Regions from separate parts of the Clostridium chromiireducens genome, predicted to be linked through region 2. Evidence: riboswitches for the same ligand, from Rfam matches in the RefSeq annotation. Region 2 holds a riboswitch; the other holds the start of a gene.
What was found. Region 2 has a riboswitch for ZMP and ZTP ahead of pflB (formate C-acetyltransferase). Riboswitches for the same ligand answer to the same signal wherever they lie in the genome.
Positions count from the first base shown of each region.

Region 1: it holds a riboswitch for ZMP and ZTP, as region 2 does, so the genes downstream of both, D2A34_RS00025 (phosphoribosylaminoimidazolecarboxamide formyltransferase) here and pflB (formate C-acetyltransferase) in region 2, are expected to answer to the same signal.

Region 1 covers NZ_QXDJ01000001.1:8,033-11,557, forward strand. The annotation lists gene D2A34_RS00025 (phosphoribosylaminoimidazolecarboxamide formyltransferase) at 146-1,318, opposite strand; ZMP/ZTP riboswitch at 1,363-1,441, opposite strand; gene D2A34_RS00035 (Na+/H+ antiporter NhaC family protein) at 1,629-2,861, opposite strand; gene D2A34_RS00040 (L-lactate dehydrogenase) at 3,105-3,525, opposite strand, start outside.
Region 2 covers NZ_QXDJ01000002.1:355,413-358,937, forward strand. The annotation lists gene pflB (formate C-acetyltransferase) at 1-1,067, shown strand, start outside; gene pflA (pyruvate formate-lyase-activating protein) at 1,300-2,010, shown strand; ZMP/ZTP riboswitch at 2,056-2,158, shown strand; gene pflB (formate C-acetyltransferase) at 2,228-3,525, shown strand, end outside.

The sequences.
Region 1 (3,525 bases), on a different contig from region 2:
TAAATGATTATAATTAGATACTAGTTATCTATATTGGTGTTAGTAGAACTGTTAGTGACTTTATTTAATGACTATAGATGGGTTTATTTAATATAGGCTCATCTATGGTTTTTATTTTGCGCGAAATATTTATTAATAATTTATCCTAATGATAAAAAAGACGTATTCCTGTAAAAGCCATAGCGATATTATATTTATCGCAAGTTTCAATCACATTATCATCTCTTATAGATCCACCTGATTGAGCTATATAAGAAACACCACTCTTCCTTGCACGCTCAATGTTATCACCAAAAGGAAAAAATGCATCCGATCCCAATGATACATCATTTAATTTTTCCATCCACTCTTTCTTTTCCTTTCTAGTGAATGGATTTGGTTTTTCAACAAAAAATTTTTCCCATACTCCATCAGCTAATAACTCTGCATAATCTTCTGAAATATAAATATCTATAGCATTATCCCTATCTGCCCTTCTAATCTCTCTTTTAAAAGGAAGGTTTATAACCTTAGAACTTTGTCTTAAAAACCATATATCAGCTTTATTTCCTGCTAACCTTGTACAATGAATTCTTGACTGTTGTCCTGCACCAATTCCAATCGCTTGCCCATCTTTTACGTAACATACTGAATTTGATTGCGTATATTTCAATATAATTAAAGATACAATTAAATCTCTTTTTGCATTATTAGGTATTATTTTATTTTTAGTCCGTAAATCATTTAACATAGCTTCTGTTATTTTTATATCATTGCGCTCTTGCTCAAAAGTTATTCCGTAAATCTCTCTTTTTTCTATTTCTTTAGGTTTGTAAGATTCATTTATTTGTATTATCAAGTAATTTCCTTTGCGTTTATTTTTTAATATATTTAGTGCCTCTTCGGAATAAGCTGGTGCTATTATTCCATCTGAAACTTCTAACGCTAATAATTTTGCAGTTTGTTCATCGCACTCATCTGATAGTGCCACAAAATCACCATAGGATGACATTCTGTCTGCTCCTCTTGCTCTTACATATGCTGTAGCAATATCTGATAGGTTTGAGTCTTCCACGAAATATATTTTTTTCAATGTTTCATTCAATGGAACTGCTACAGCAGCTCCTGCTGGACTTACATGTTTAAAAGATGCTGCAGATGCTAACCCAGTTGCTTCCTTTAATTCTTTTACAAGTTGCCAGCTATTAAATGCATCCAACAAATTGATATAACCTGGTGTTCCACTTAGAATTTTTATAGGTAATTCACAATTCTCTGTATAAATTCTTGCTGAACTTTGATTCTGGTTACATCCATACTTTAATTTAATTTCTTTCATTACATTAGCACACTCCTTTTCACAATAAAAAAGCCCACTGTCCGGACTTTTGCCCAGACGGTCGGCTTCTTCTTGTTATACTTCATGTGGTTTATTCCACTTCCGTCAGTTGTATAACTAATATATTTTTAATGCTATCACTCATACACAGCCCTGTCAATTAGAATAATAATACTGCTAATATACATTTCAATAATCAACCTAAAAAGTCACGAGAAATATCTTTAGATAGCTTGCAAGAGCACTAAAAAATACCTGCACTTACCCAAAAGTGCAGGTATTTTAATTTAATAAAGTATGTAAATATTTATTAGTCTTGTATTGCAAGTTTTTTAGAATTCCTCATTTTAAAATACAGTACACTTGTTAATGGAATTAAGTATAAGTAAAAAGCATACAGAATTGCACTTTCTCCCGCATTTAAAGTAGCCAACGGTACTAATAAAGCAATATTCCAAGGTATTAATGGTGCTATAACTATTGCTGAGTTCTCTATATCTAAAGCTAAACTTTCTTTATTTATTCCATTTTCTTCATAGTTCTTTTTGACTAACATATGGGTAAGTATCAATGCTAAGGTTTGAGTGCACCCAAAAGCTGACGTTATAATACTCACAATTATTGTAGTAAAAAAGCTTCCTGCCCTGCTATCTGACTTGTTAGTAATACTATCAAGACTTTCCAACATTTTTGTACCTTCAAATATACCAGTAAAAGCAGAAGATACAAATACTATATAAGCTGATTTAAGCATTGAGACTATGCCTCCGCCTTTAATTATTTCACTTAAAATCGAATCAGTTTTTAAATCATATCCCATAATTATATACCTTATTATATCAATTACTGAATTCTGCTGAATAGCCATGCTTATAATAGAAGCTGCAATTATACTAATAGCAATAGACACTTTTACATTTATCCTAAATATACAAAAGACCAATACTATCAACGCCGGTATTAGAGTAATTATACTTATATCAAATGTTTTAACAATCTCTGAACTTATATTACTCTGAACAACATTCAGTGGAAACATAAACGAAAAAATTAAATATATAAAAACTGCTATTACTAACGGTATACTAGAACTTCTAAACATATTTTTAATATTTGTATACAAATTTGTTTCCGTAATATTTGCAACAAGATTAGCACTTGAAGACATAGGAGAACATCTATCACCAAAGTATGCTCCTGAAAGTATCGCACCTGCAACTAAACTTAAGTTAGCATCTCCCCCTCTTGCCATAACCATAAAAGCTACTCCAACTGTTCCTACAGTCCCAAAAGATGTTCCTAAAAGAAATGATACAGCAGAACATATTAAAAACACAGATATTATAAATGTGTTTGGATCCAATAGCTTAATTCCGTAATAAACTATTGCTGGGACTGTTCCTGACGCCATCCATGTGGATGTTACTGCACCGATTAGTATAAATATTTGAAGTACAATAAAGGACTTTTTTCCCCCATTATAAGCCATCCTTAAGACATCCATTAATTTAAATTTCCTCTTGCAAGCTAAAATTATAAACATCAATAAACCTATACTTAGGGAATATCCCACAAAAATCCCTTTAATAGAACTACAGATTAATAATAAAAAACAAACTATAAATGCTATTGCGATTTCCACGCTGTCACCCCACTCATAACCGAATAAAAAACCAAATTTATGCTAATTCTAAATTATATATTTTAATTTGTTAAAAGACAAACATGAGATTTACTGACCACAAAATTGTGGTCAGTAAATCTCATTCTATTTTAACTAATATTTCTATAATTTAAGCTTATCATTATATTCTTTAATAATTTCAATAGATTTTTTCAGTTCCACTATTTCATTATCAGCTAAATGATACTCAACCAGCTCTTTTACTCCTTGGCTATTTAAAACTGCTGGTACTCCCATGTATATATCTTTTTCACCATATTCACCATTAAGCATGGCGGATACAGGAATCACTTTATTTTCATCACGTAATACCGCCTTAATAATTTGAACTGTCGTTGCTGCTATTCCGAATGTAGTAGCTCCTTTTGCATTTACAATACGATATGCAATTTTCTTAATATCTTCAGTAACAGACTTTATATTAAATCCTTCAAGCCTTACCTTGTTATCATTAATTATATCTAGAAACTTTTTACCACCAACTGTTACTTGGCTCCATGGAATTATTTGTGAATCTCCATGT
Region 2 (3,525 bases):
ATGATGAAGTTATGAGACCAGTATATGGTGATGATTATGCAATAGCTTGCTGTGTATCAGCAATGAAAGTTGGTAAGCAAATGCAATTCTTTGGAGCTAGAGCAAATATAGCTAAATCACTTTTATATGCTATAAATGGTGGAGTAGATGAATTAAAAGGCATTAAGGTAGTGCCAGGAATTCCAAAACTTACAGATGAAGAAGTTCTTGATTTTGATAAAGTTAAAGCAAATTATGATAAGGTAATGGAATATGTAGCTAAAGTTTACGTAGATACAATGAATATAATTCACTTTATGCATGATAAATACGCTTATGAAGCAAGTCAAATGGCACTTCATGATACAGCAGTTGAAAGATTAATGGCATTTGGTATTGCAGGACTTTCAGTAGCTATAGATTCATTATCAGCAATTAAATATGCAAAAGTTAAACCTATAAGAAATGAAGCAGGTATAGCAATAGATTTTGAAGTTGAAGGAGATTTCCCTAAATACGGAAATGATGATGATAGAGCAGATGATTTAGGTGTAGCATTAGTTACTAAGTTCTCAAATGAGCTTAAGAAACACCCATTATATAGAGATGCGAAGCATACATTATCAGCACTTACAATAACATCAAATGTAATGTATGGTAAGAAAACAGGTACAACTCCAGATGGTAGAAAGAAGGGTGAACCTTTAGCACCAGGAGCAAATCCAATGCATGGAAGAGATATAAATGGAGCATTGGCATCACTTAATTCTGTAGCTAAGATTCCATACAATGAAATCTGCCAAGATGGTGTATCTAATACATTCTCAATAGTTCCAGATGCACTTGGAAAAGATGAACACCAAAAAGTTAACAACTTAGTGGCAATACTTGATGGATACTTCACTCAAGGTGCTCATCACTTAAATGTTAATGTTCTTAACAGACAAACATTAATTGATGCTATGGAAAATCCAGATAAGTACCCAACACTTACAATTAGAGTTTCAGGATATGCGGTTAACTTCAGTAGATTATCAAAAGAACAACAATTAGAAGTTATAAGCAGAACTTTCCACCAAAGCATCTAATTGCAGTTATAGCGATATAAATTATAAAAAATAAAATAAATTATTGGAAGAAGGGGAGGTTGACTTTCCCTTCTTTTGCTTTAAGATGAATAAGTATAGAATTCATTAATATTAAGTAATAAAGTATGTATTTTTCATATATACAAGTTATTAAATGTTAATAACCTTAATTCAAGGAAATAATAAATTTAAATACAGTTTTAAAGTATAATAAATATAGGGGGTGTAATAAATGTTGAAAGGTAACGTTCATTCAATAGAGAGCATGGGTCTTGTAGATGGGCCTGGAATTAGAGTTGTAGTATTTTTACAAGGTTGTGCATTAAGATGCAAGTATTGCCACAATCCTGATACTTGGTCAGCTAGTGGTGGAGAAGAATATACTCCAGAGGAGTTAGTAAAGAAGATAGAAAGATTCAAAACTTATTTCGCAAGCAGTGGTGGAGGAGTTACATTTTCAGGAGGAGAGCCTTTAAGGCAACCGGAATTTCTTTTAGAAACTCTTAAATTATGCAAGAGCAAAGGAATAAATACTTGTATTGATACAGCAGGCTACGGATTTGGAAATTATGATGAAATATTAAAATATACTGATTTAGTCTTATTTGATATAAAACATTTTACTTCAGAAGGATATAAAAATGTGACTTTAATGAATATAGATGAATCATTGAAATTCTTAGAAGCAATGAAGAGGAATAATACAAAAATGTGGATAAGGCACGTTGTAGTACCAGGATTAACAGACGATATAGAGCATTTAAAGGAACTTAAGAAATATATAGATAAGATACCTAATGTTGAGAAAGTAGAGTTGCTTCCATATCATTTATTAGGTGCAAATAAGTATGAAGTGTTAGGGCTTAAATATCCACTTGAAAATGTAGAAGCGGCAGATAAAGAATTAATAAAAAAATATCAAAAAGAGATATTTGGATATTAATTCATGTTGACAAACTAAATAGGTTCGTATTATTCTTATATTAAGATTTGGTCATATGACTGACGGAAGTGGAGTTACCACATGAAGTATGACTAAGGCATAATATATTATATTATATGCCAAAGAGCCGACCGTCTGGGCAAAAAAGCCTGGATTGTCGGCTTTTTTATATGGAAAAAATTATGTGATTAAATTTGTTTTTAAGGAGGAAAAAATTATGTTTAAACAATGGGAAGGCTTCAAAGGTGGAACTTGGCAAGAGGGGATTGACGTAAGAAACTTTATACAAAAAAATTATAAGTTATTTGAAGGTGATTCAAGCTTTCTAGAAGATAAAACTGAGAAAACAAATAAAGTATGGACAAAAGCATATGAGCTAATTGTTGAGGAAGTTAAAAAAGGAATCATAGGTGTTGCAACAGATAGAGTATCAGGAATTGATAATTATGATGCTGGATATATAGATAGAGATAACGAAGTTATAGTTGGACTTCAAACAGATGCACCTCTTAAAAGAATTGTGAATCCATTTGGTGGAATGAGAATGGTTCAAAGCTCTCTAAAAGAATATGGATATGAACTAGATAAGAATATCGAAGAGTATTTTCCAAAATACAGAAAAACTCACAATGAGGGTGTATTTGATGGATATACAAGGGAAATAAGAGCTGCAAGAAGTGCAGGATTATTAACTGGTCTTCCAGATGCTTATGGTAGAGGAAGAATAATAGGTGACTATAGAAGAGTGGCCCTTTATGGTATAGACTACTTAATTGAAGAAAAGAAAAAGGATCTTGATAACCTAAATGGTGATATGCTTGACGAATTAATAAGAAAAAGAGAAGAAGTTTCTACGCAGATTAGAGCTTTAGGTGAAGTGAAATCAATGGCAGCTAAATATGGAATTGATATATCTAAGCCAGCAGAAAATGCAAAAGAAGCTGCTCAGCATTTATACTTTGGATACTTAGCGGGTATTAAAGAAAACAATGGTGCTGCAACTTCATTTGGAAGAACTTCTACTTTCTTAGATGTTTATATCGAAAGAGATTTAGAAGCAGGATTAATTACAGAAAAAGAAGCTCAAGAAATAGTAGATCAATTAATTATAAAATTAAGATTAGTTAGACACTTGAGAACTCCAGAATATAATGAGTTATTCGGTGGGGATCCAACTTGGGTAACAGAATCAATTGGAGGTATGGGCATAAACGGTAAGTCACTTGTTACTAAGAACTCATTTAGATATCTTCATACTTTAATAAACTTAGGAACATCAGCTGAACCGAACCTTACAGTTTTATGGTCAGATAAACTTCCAGAGAACTTTAAGAAATATTGTGCAGAAATCTCAATAAAAACAGATTCTATTCAATATGAAAATGATGAAGTTATGAGACCAGTATATGGTGATGATTATGCAATAGCTTGCTGTGTATCAGCAATGAAAGTTGGTAAGCAAATGCAATTCTTTGGAGCTAGAGCAAATATAGCTAAATCACTTTTATATGCTAT